Regions from separate parts of the Actinomadura sp. WAC 06369 genome, predicted to be linked through region 2. Evidence: riboswitches for the same ligand, from Rfam matches in the RefSeq annotation. Region 2 holds a riboswitch; the other holds the start of a gene.
What was found. A riboswitch is a leader RNA that binds a small molecule or an ion and turns the genes downstream of it on or off. The one in region 2 is predicted to bind glycine.
Positions count from the first base shown of each region.

Region 1: another riboswitch for glycine. It lies ahead of gcvT (glycine cleavage system aminomethyltransferase GcvT); the one in region 2 lies ahead of gcvP (aminomethyl-transferring glycine dehydrogenase).

Region 1 covers NZ_QHJN01000114.1:19,103-24,608, forward strand. The annotation lists gene glyA (serine hydroxymethyltransferase) at 1-1,058, opposite strand, end outside; gene gcvH (glycine cleavage system protein GcvH) at 1,061-1,465, opposite strand; gene gcvT (glycine cleavage system aminomethyltransferase GcvT) at 1,482-2,591, opposite strand; glycine riboswitch at 2,666-2,754, opposite strand; glycine riboswitch at 2,759-2,854, opposite strand; gene DMH08_RS26935 (M50 family metallopeptidase) at 3,147-4,445, shown strand; gene DMH08_RS26940 (PLP-dependent cysteine synthase family protein) at 4,438-5,506, opposite strand, start outside.
Region 2 covers NZ_QHJN01000017.1:55,257-60,762, reverse strand. The annotation lists gene DMH08_RS07535 (sensor histidine kinase) at 1-823, opposite strand, end outside; gene gcvP (aminomethyl-transferring glycine dehydrogenase) at 945-3,833, opposite strand; glycine riboswitch at 3,896-4,008, opposite strand; glycine riboswitch at 4,009-4,103, opposite strand; gene DMH08_RS07525 (lysylphosphatidylglycerol synthase transmembrane domain-containing protein) at 4,423-5,506, shown strand, end outside.

The DNA of each region.
Region 1 (5,506 bases), on a different contig from region 2:
ACGGCGTTCCGGTTGACGGTGATCCCGATGTCGTGGAGGCGGTCCTCGGCGTCCCGCCCGGTCAGCTCCGAGTCCACGAGGTCGACCAGGACCAGGTGGACGTCGGTGCCGCCGGTCAGCACCTTCACCCCGGCCTTCGCCGAGTCCTCGGCGAGGAGCCGCTCGGCCAGGATCTTCGCGCCCTCGACGGTGCGCGACTGCCGCGCGCGGAACTCGTCCGACCCGGCGATCTTCAGCGCCACCGCCTTCGCGGCGATCACGTGCTCCAGCGGCCCGCCCTGCATGCCCGGGAACACCGCCGAGTTGATCTTCTTGCCGTACTCCTCGCGGGACAGGATCAGCCCGCCGCGCGGCCCGCCCAGCGTCTTGTGCGTCGTCGTGGTGACGATGTCCGCGTGCGGGACGGGCGAGGGGTGCAGGCCCGCCGCGACGAGCCCCGCGAAGTGCGCCATGTCGACCATGAGCAGCGCCCCGACCGAGTCGGCGATCTCCCGGAACGCCGCGAAGTCGAGCTGCCGCGGGTACGCCGACCAGCCGGCCACGATCATCTTCGGCCGGTGCTCGGCCGCGAGCGCGGCGACCTCGTCCATGTCGACCCGGCCGTCCTCCGCGCGCACGTGGTAGGGCACCACGTTCAGCACCTTGCCGGAGTAGTTCAGCCGCATCCCGTGGGTGAGGTGCCCGCCGTGCGCGAGGTCCAGCCCGAGGATCGTGTCGCCGTGCTGCAGCAGCGCGAAGTACACGGCCGTGTTGGCCTGCGCGCCGCTGTGCGGCTGGACGTTCGCGTGCTCGGCGCCGAACAGCTCCGTGGCGCGGTCGATCGCGAGCTGCTCGGTGACGTCCACGTACTCGCAGCCGCCGTAGTAGCGGCGGCCCGGGTAGCCCTCGGCGTACTTGTTCGTCAGGACCGAGCCCTGCGCCTCCAGCACCGACGTCGGCGCGAAGTTCTCCGACGCGATCATCTCCAGCGTCGACTGCTGGCGCCGCAGCTCGGCGCCGACGGCCTCGGCGACCTGCGGGTCGGCCTCGGCCAGCGAGGCGTACAGGGAGGAGGACACGCTCACGCCTCCTCGATGAGCTTGCCGTAGGCGGCCGCGTCGAGCAGGTCGCCGGGCGCCTCGGAGATGCGCACCTTGAAGATCCAGCCCTCCCCGTACGGGTCGTCGTTGATCACGCTGGGCTCGTCCGCGACGCCGGTGTTGATCGCGGTGATCTCGCCGGTGACCGGGGAGTACAGGTCGCTGACCGACTTGGTCGACTCCACCTCGCCGCAGGGCTCGCCCGCCTCGACGGTGTCGCCCTCGGACGGCTGCAGCTCGAGGTAGACGATCTCCCCGAGGGCCTCGGCGGCGTGGGCCGTGATCCCGACCGTGACGATGCCGTCCTCGGGCGCCTGCCCGCTGTCGTCGAGACCTGCCACCCACTCGTGCTCTTCGCTGTAGCGGAGCTGCTCCGGAACGCTCACGTTGTTGCTCTCTCTTTCAGGAACGCTTGTAGAACGGCAGGGCGACCACGTCGACCGGTTCGGCCCGGCCGCGGACGTCCACGGCCAGCCCGGACTCCTCGACACCGGTGTCGAGGTACGCCATGGCGATCGGCTTGCCCAGTGTGGGCGACGGCGCGCCGCTCGTCACGACGCCGCACGGAGCGCCGTCGGACGTGACGACCGCATACCCCTTGCGGGGCGCGCGACGCCCCCGCGCCACCAGTCCCACGAGCCTACGGCCCGCGGGGGTCTGCGCCTGCGCCGCCAGGGCGGACTTCCCGACGAAGTCGACGGGCTTGTCCAGTTTGACGACACGGCCCAGCCCGGCTTCGAACGGGGTGGTCTCGGCCGTCAGCTCGTTGCCGTACAGCGGCATCCCCGCCTCCAGCCGGAGGCTGTCGCGGGCCGCGAGGCCGCACGGGACGACGCCGTCCGCGGCCGCGAGCTCCCGCCACAGCCGGACGGCGTCGCCCGCGTCGACAAACAGCTCGAAGCCGTCCTCGCCGGTGTAGCCGGTGCGGGCGACGAGCACGTCGATGCCGGCGACCCGGTCGGCGAGCACGGAGTAGTACGCGAGGCCGTCGAGCGGGGCGCCGGTGAAGCGCGCGAGGGTCTCCTGCGCGTTCGGGCCCTGCAGCGCGACGAGCCCGTAGGCGGCCGAGCGGTCCTCGACGGCCGCGTCGAACCCGCGCGCCCGCTCGGCGAGGGCGTCGTGGACGACGTCCGCGTTCGCGGCGTTCGCGACCACCATCCACGTCTCGTCCGCGAGCCGGTACACGATCAGGTCGTCGAGCACGCCGCCGTCGGGGGCGCAGATCATCGTGTAGCGGGCCTTGCCGACCTTCATCGGCGACAGGTTGCCGACGAGCGCGTGGTCGAGCGCCTCCCCGGCGCCCGGCCCGGAGAGGAAGATCTCCCCCATGTGGGACAGGTCGAACAGCCCCGCGCCGGTGCGGACGGCGCGGTGCTCGGCCGTCTCGCTCGCGTAGCGCAGCGGCATCAGGTACCCGGCGAAGTCGACGAGGTGCGCGCCGAGGTCCGTGTGGACGTCGTGCAGCGGCGTCGTCTTCGCGCTCGGAGTCTTCGCGTTCGGATCGGCGGACATGGGTTCGGCTCCTTCGTCACGGGCGCGACGTGGTCCATCGTCCCACTCGCGCACCGGGCGGCTCGGTGCCTCCCCCTCTGTCATCGGCGCCTGAGAGCTTCACCCGCGGCGGACGGCGGGCTTTCACCTTCGGCGGGGGACCGGGGTCCCCGCTTTCCAGAGGTCGCCTGGTCCGTGCGGTCCGTGGGCCTGAGAGGTTCCGGGGAGGATTTGCTCCTTCGGCGTCCCGGGCCGGCTGCCGGGGACTCTCCCGCACGGGATCAACGGCTTCGCGTCAGGCTAGCAGCGGCGTCGCCGGACCGACCAGCCCCGCCGCGTCCGGCGGACGGGCCCGGCGGACGGACGGGGCCGCGCCATCACGCGCGCCACCGGGGGCGCGCGGATATCGGCGGCTTCGCCAACCGGCTCGTCCATATTTGGGCGTCATACGCAAAATGACCTTCGGAATGGGCGATTCCCGGGGCATCCGGACGGCCCGCCGCATGACGTACGCTGAGTTGGTTCACGGAGATCACCCCGCCGGGCGGGGCTCGGACGACCGGAGGGGCGTGACGCATGGGCTGGCTGGCCGGCGTACTCATCCTTTTCTTCGGCCTGATGGCGTCCATCGCGCTGCACGAACTGGGGCACTTCTCCTTCGCCAAGCTGTTCAAGGTGCGCACGACCCAGTTCATGGTCGGCTTCGGCCCCACGCTGTGGTCGCGGCACAAGGGCGAGACCGAGTACGGGATCAAATGGATCCCGCTCGGCGGCTACATCCGGATGATCGGCATGCTGCCGCCCCGCAAAGGCGACAAGCCCGGCGAGATCCGGCAGATCAGCACCGGCCCGTGGCAGGGGCTGATCGAGTCGGCGCGCGGCGCGGCCCTCGAAGAGGTCCGGCCCGGTGACGAGAACCGCGTCTTCTACGCCAAGCCCTGGTGGCAGAAGCTGCTGATCATGTTCGGCGGCCCCGCGATGAACCTGCTGCTCGCGGTGGTGTTCTTCGGCATCCTGATCATGGGCCTCGGCACGTACGTGAGCAAGCCCGTCATCAACCAGGTCTCCGACTGCATCATCCCCGCGAGCCAGGCCGCGAACGTCGACACCTGCCCCGCGGGCGCCACGCCCACCCCGGCGCGGCAGGCCGGGCTCCAGTCCGGCGACCGCGTCGTCTCGTTCGGCGGCACCCGCATCGAGGACTACGAGCAGCTCCAGCTCCTGATCCGCGACTCGGCGAACAAGACCGTCCCGATGACGATCGAGCGCGACGGGCGGACGCGGCAGGTGAGCGTCCCGATCGCGCGCAACGAGCTGGCCAGCCTGGACGACCCGGACAAGGTCGTCACCGTCGGGTTCCTCGGCATCACCCCCACCCGCGAGCTCGAACGCCAGGGGCCCGGCGCCGTCGCCGAACACATGGCCGACCTCACCGGCCGCACCGTCGAGGCGCTGCTCAACATGCCGCAGAAGATGGTCGGCGTGTGGGAGGCGGCGTTCGGCGGCGAGGAGCGCGACCCGAACGGTCCGGTCGGCGTCGTCGGGGTCAGCCGGTTCGGCGGCGAGATCGCCGCGTCCGACGCGCTCACCGGACAGGAGAAGGTCTCCTACTTCGTCATGCTGCTCGGCTCGCTGAACCTCGCGGTCGGGCTGTTCAACCTCGTCCCGCTGCTCCCGCTGGACGGCGGCCACATCGCCGGCGCCCTGCTGGAGGCGCTCAAGAAGTTCTTCGCGAAGGTCTTCCGCAGGCCCGACCCCGGCTACGTGGACGTCGCCAAGGCGCTGCCCGTCACGTACGCGATGGCGATCGTGCTGATCGTCATGGGCGGCCTGCTGATCTACGCCGACCTGGTGAACCCGATCCGGCTCATGTGACGCCGCCGCCCGGCGCGTCCGGTCCGACGTCCGGCAGGTCGCCGGTCTCCAGGAACCGCTCGAGCGCCACCAGGTACGGCGCGATGTCGAGCCCCTGCGTGCGCAGCCAGGTGTCCGACCCGTACGTCCCCGCGTACCGCTCGCCGCCGTCGCAGATCAGCGTCACGACGCTGCCGCGCTCCCCGCGCGCCCGCATCTCGGTGACCAGCCGCGCCACGCCCCACATGTTCGTGCCCGTCGACCCGCCCACGCTGCGCCCGCCGACCGCGCTCGTCCACCGCATCGCCGCGATCGACGCCGCGTCCGGCACCCGGATCATCCGGTCGATCACCGTCGGCAGGAAGGACGGCTCGACGCGCGGGCGCCCGATGCCCTCGATGCGCGAACCGGATGCCGTCCGCCCCGGGTCGTGGTCCTCGAACGAGCCGTAGAACGCCGAACCCTCCGGATCGACCACCGCGAGCCGCGTCTGGAACCGCCGAAACCGGACGTAGCGGCCGATCGTCGCGGACGTCCCGCCCGTCCCGGCGCCCACCACCACCCAGGACGGCTCGGGGAACCGCTCCAGCCGGAGCTGCTCGAAGATCGACTCGGCGATGTTGTTGTTGCCGCGCCAGTCCGTCGCCCGCTCGGCGAACGTGAACTGGTCCATGAAGTGCCCGCCGCACTCGGCCGCGAGCCGCCGCGACTCGTCGTAGATCGCGCCCGGCTCGTCCACCAGGTGGCAGCGCCCGCCGTGGAACTCGATCAGCGCGATCTTCTCCGGGCTCGTCGACGCCGGCATCACCGCGACGAACGGCAGCCCCAGCAGCCGCGCGAAGTACGCCTCCGACACCGCCGTCGACCCGCTGGACGCCTCGATGATCGTCGTGTCGCGGGTGATCCACCCGTTTGCCAGCCCGTACAGGAACAGCGACCGCGCCAGCCGGTGCTTCAGCGAGCCCGTCGGATGCACCGACTCGTCCTTCAGGTACAGGTCGATGCCCCACTCGGGCGGCAGCGGGAACACGTGCAGGTGCGTGTCCGCGCTGCGGTTCGCGTCCGCCTCCACGAGCCGGATC
Region 2 (5,506 bases):
CGACCTCGTCGCGCAGCGTGACGGTCGCGCCCGCGTCGCGGGACTCCTCCACCAGGCGCGGCACGTCGGTCAGGACGGGCTGCGGCCGGTCGCCGTGGTCGCGGTCCTCGTCGCGCAGCACGCCGATGACCTCGCGGAGCTCCTCCAGCGCCTGGTGCACCCCGGCGCGGACGACGCCCGCGGCGTGCGCGAGCCGCTCGGGCGGGGCGTCCGGGCGGTACTCCAGCGCGCCCGCGTAGGTGGCGAGCAGCGACAGCCGGTGCGCCAGGACGTCGTGCATCTCCCGGGCCATCCGCGTCCGCTCGAGCATCCGCGCCTCGGCGACCCGGCGGCCCTGCTCGGCCTCGGCGCGGCGGGCGCGCTCGTGCAGCGAGGCGATGAGCGCCGCGCGTGCCCGGAGCAGGGCGCCCCACCCGGCCAGCGCGCCGTACGCGACGACGATCAGCGCGAGCCACCAGCCGAGGGAGATGCCCGCGCTGAGCCGCCACAGCCCCTGGACCGCGTGCGCCGCGACGCCGGCCCCGGCCACCGCGGCGGCCACCGGGAACCGGCGGCACCGCGCGGCCTGCAGGGCGCCCGCCGTGGCCGCCGGCGTCGCCGCCGGCGACACGGCCGCCAGCAGGCCCAGCCCGAGCGCGCCGCCGACCGGCCGCCGCAGCAGGACGGGCGCCGCCGCGCAGCTCACCAGGGCGACCGCGATGTCGAGGCCGAGCAGATGGCGGGCCCCGCCGCCCTGGGCCGTGCTCCACACGGTCAGCGCGGCGAGGACGCCGGTCGCGGCGACCATGACGGCTGCCGCCCGGCCGTGGTTTCCCCTGTTCACGGGCCCCAAGGTAGCGGCGGCGGGAGCGGGGGCGGCACCTACCGAAGTAGGGGGTCGCCCACCGCTCCCCGGACGGTCGGTCCTCGAACGGTCGCTTCTCGAACGGTCCGTCCTCGAACGGTCAGTCCTCGAACGCTTCGGGCGGCGGGCACGAGCACACGAGGTTGCGGTCGCCGTACGCCTGGTCGATGCGGCGGACCGGCGGCCAGTACTTGCCCTCGCGCAGCGCGGGCAGCGGGTAGGCGGCCTCCTCGCGGGTGTAGGGGTGCTTCCAGCCGTCGGCGATCAGCTGCGCGGCGGTGTGCGGCGCGTTCTTCAGCGGGTTGTCGTCGCGGTCGTAGCCGCCGTCGGCGACCCGCTGGATCTCCCGCCGGATCTCGATCATCGCGTCGCAGAACCGGTCGAGCTCGGCGAGGTCCTCGCTCTCGGTCGGCTCGATCATCAGGGTGCCGGCGACCGGGAACGACAGGGTCGGGGCGTGGAAGCCGTAGTCGATGAGCCGCTTGGCGACGTCCTCCGCGGTGATCCCGGTCTCCTTGGTGATCTTGCGGAGGTCGGCGATGCACTCGTGCGCGACGAGCCCGTTCCGGCCCGTGTAGAGGATGGGGTAGTGCGGGGCGAGGCGCGCGGCGAGGTAGTTCGCGGCGATGATCGCGCCCTCGGTGGCGGCGCGCAGCCCGTCCGGGCCCATCATCGCGATGTACGCCCACGAGATCGGCAGGATGCCCGCCGAGCCCCACGGCGCCGCCGAGATGGGCCCCACGCCGGTGTCGGACGGTCCGGCCTCCGGCCGCAGCGGGTGGCTCGGCAGGAACGGCGCGAGGTGCTCGCGGACGCCGACCGGGCCGACGCCCGGCCCGCCGCCGCCGTGCGGGATGCAGAACGTCTTGTGCAGGTTGAGGTGCGAGACGTCCGAGCCGAACTCGCCGGGACGGGCGAGCCCGACGAGGGCGTTGAGGTTGGCGCCGTCCACGTAGACCTGGCCGCCCGCCGCGTGCACGGCCCCGCACACCTCGGTGATCGTCTCCTCGAACACGCCGTGCGTGGACGGGTACGTCACCATGATCGCGGCGAGCCGGTCGCCGTGCTTCTCGATCTTGGCGTGCAGGTCGTCCAGGGCGACGTTGCCGCCCTCGTCGCACTTCACGACGACGACGCGCATCCCCGCCATGACGGCGCTCGCGGCGTTGGTGCCGTGCGCGGACGACGGGATCAGGCAGACGTCGCGGTGCCGCTCGCCGCGCGACGCGTGGTAGCCGCGGATGGCGAGCAGCCCGGCCAGCTCGCCCTGCGACCCGGCGTTCGGCTGCACCGACACCTTCGCGTAGCCGGTGATCTCGGCGAGGTTCGCCTCCAGCTCCCCGATCAGCTCGACGTACCCGGCGGCCTGGTCCAGCGGCGCGAACGGGTGGACGTTCGCGAACTCCGGCCAGGTGATCGGCTCCATCTCGGCGGTCGCGTTCAGCTTCATCGTGCAGGAGCCGAGCGGGATCATCGACCGGTCGAGGGCGATGTCCTTGTCCTGGAGGCGGCGCAGGTAGCGCAGCATCGCGGTCTCGGAGCGGTGCGCGTGGAAGACGGGGTGCGTCAGGTAGGGGCTCTCCCGCCGCAGCCCGTCGGGGAGCGCCTCGGCGGCGCCGTCCGCGTCCCCGGCGGCGCCCGCGTCGACGCCGAACGCCTCGAGGACGGCGGCGACGTGCTCGGGCAGCGTCGTCTCGTCGCACGCGACGCCGACGCGGTCGGGTCCGTCCTGCCGCAGGTTGACGCCGCGCCCGCGGGCGGCGGCGACGACCTCGGCGGCGCGGCCGGGGACGCGGGCGAGGACGGTGTCGAAGAACGCGCCGTGCACGACCTCGACGCCGCCGCGGCGGAGCCCGTCGGCGAGCTCGGCGGCCCGGCGGTGCGCGCGCTGCGCGATCGCGGCGAGCCCCTCGGGGCCGTGGTAGACGGCGTACATGCTCGCCATCACCGCGAGGAGCACCTGGGCGGTGCAGATGTTGCTGGTGGCCTTCTCGCGGCGGATGTGCTGCTCGCGGGTCTGCAGGGCGAGCCGGTAGGCGGGCGACCCGTCGGCGTCGACGGACACGCCGACGAGCCGTCCGGGCAGCTGCCGCCGCAGGTCGTCGGCGACCGCCATGTACCCGGCGTGCGGGCCGCCGAAGCCGTACGGGACGCCGAACCGCTGCGCGGACCCGACCGCGATGTCGGCGCCCGACTCCCCCGGCGGGCGCAGCAGCGTCAGCGCGAGCAGGTCGGCGGCGACGACGACCGTCGCGCCCCGCTCGCGGGCCCGCGCGGACAGCGGCGCCAGGTCGCGGACGGCACCGGACGCGCCCGGGTACTGCAGCAGCACGCCGAAGAAGTCGCCGTCGGGCAGCCCGCCGGACACGTCGGCGACCACCACCTCGATCCCGAGCGGGACGGCGCGGGTGCGGACGACCTCGATCGTCTGCGGGAGCGCGTCGGCGTCCACGAGGAACCGCCCGGGCTCCTTGCGCCGGGACGCGCGGTGCGCGAGCGCCATCGCCTCGGCGGCGGCCGTGCCCTCGTCCAGCATGGAGGCGTTCGCGACCGGCAGCCCGGTCAGGTCGGCGACGACGGTCTGGAAGTTCAGCAGCGCCTCCAGGCGGCCCTGCGAGATCTCCGGCTGGTACGGGGTGTAGGCGGTGTACCAGCCGGGGTTCTCCAGAATGTTCCGCATGATCACGCCCGGCGTGGTCGTCCCGTGGTAGCCGAGGCCGATCATGGAGGTGAGGACGGTGTTGCGGGCGGCGAGCTCGCGGAGCCGGTCGAGCGCGGCGGTCTCGCTCAGCGCGGGCGGCAGGTCCAGCGGGCGGCCGGTGCGGATCGCGGCGGGGACCGCCTCGTCGATCAGCGCCTCCGCGCCCGAGTAGCCGATCGCGGCCAGCATCCGGTCGCGGTCGGCCTGGGAGGGCCCGATGTGCCGGTCGGCGAACGCGGCGCGGGGATGCTGCGGCGCGGCCACGGGGGCGAAGAACTGGGCGGTCATGGAGGAGCCTCCTGGCAGCTGCGGTCGCTCAGGTCCACCGACGGCGCGCGGGCCGACGGCCGGTCTCCCCCTCTGTCATCGGCACCTGAGAGCTTCACCCGCGCGCGCGGGGTTTCCCCTTCGGTGAGCCGCCGTTCCCGTTCCGCCGGGATCGACGCCTGCTTTCCAGAGGTGCCTCGCCCGAGCGGTCCTTTTGCCTGAGAGGTTCCGGGGAGGTTGCCCCTTCGGCGCCCCACGCCGGCTGCGTGAGGTCTCTCCCGCACAGGGTCGACGGCATGTCCGGGACAAACCCTACCCAACCGCGGCGGCCCGCGATCGTCCCGGTGCCGGAACGGGATCTCCACCGCCGTGACCTCGGCGCCGGTGCCGTACCGGCGAGTACCCCGGACAGTACGATATGACCGCCCCGCCGGGCACGCGGCGGGACGGACGACGAGGGGCGACGGGTGGACGGAGCGACGGCCGGACGGGGGTCCGCCGCTCGACCGAGCGCGGCCGGTTCTGGGACGCTGATCACCGGAACACTGAGCACCGGAACGCTGATCGCCGGAACGCCGATCAGCACGCCGGACGGCCGGAGCGGGGACGGGTGACGCGGACGCACGACGAGGCGGTGCGCCCGAGGCGGGGCGCGTCCGCGGGCGTGCCCGTCGACGAGCCCGCGCAGCCGGACCGCATCCGCCGCCCGTCCGACGCGATCCGGTTCGGCGTCTCCTGCGCGGGGCTGGCCGCGGTCATGCTGCTGGTGTCGTTCGCGCAGCAGACCACGCACGGCATCCAGACCGACATCGCCGAGGGCACCGCCCACGCGCCCCAGCTGCTGCTGGCGCTGGCCACCCTGGCGTCGAGCTTCGGCGTGCTGGCCGTGCCGATCGCGTTCGCCGTCGAGCGGCTGTTCCACAAGGACGGCATGCGGGTCGCCATCGCGCTGCTCGCCGCGATGATCGCGCTCGCCGTCACCATCACCCTGGACGACCTGGTCGTGCAGGCCGCGCCCGGCGGCGTGCTCGACTCGCTGATCTGGGGCGGCACCGACACGGCCCCCGTGCACACCGACATCGCCCCGGTGATCGCGTTCGTCAGCGTGGTCGGGATGGCCGGGCGGATCCGCTGGCAGACGGCCACCTGGTCCATGATCGGGCTGGCCGCGCTGACCGGCCTGACCGCCGCCTACGCGTCGGTGTCGGCGCTCGCGGCGACGTACTTCCTCGGCCGCGCGATCGGGCACGGCACCCTGTACGCGGTCGGCACCCCGAACCCGCGCCCGACGGGCATGACGGTGGTGACGGCGCTGGAGCGGCTGGGGCTGTGCCCGCGGCGGGCGGCGCGGCTCGACGATCCCGCGGACGGCGGCGAGGAGGCGCGCCGCTACGGCGTCCTGCTGGCCTCCTCCCCCGCCGGGGCCGACCCGGTCCCGGCGTCCGGCGGGGGCACCGGGGCCTGGCATCTGGAGCTGCGGGTCCTGGACCGCGACCAGCAGACCGCCGGGCTGCCGTACCGGCTGTGGCGGATGCTGCGGCTGCGGCGCACCACGACCGGGCGGACGCTGCGGTCGCTGCGCCGGTCGCTGGAGCAGGAGTCGCTCACCGCGTACGCCGCCGCCGCGGCGGGCGCCCGCACCCCGCGCCTGGTCGGCACGCTCGAGGTGGGGACGCAGGCGGCGCTGCTCGCGT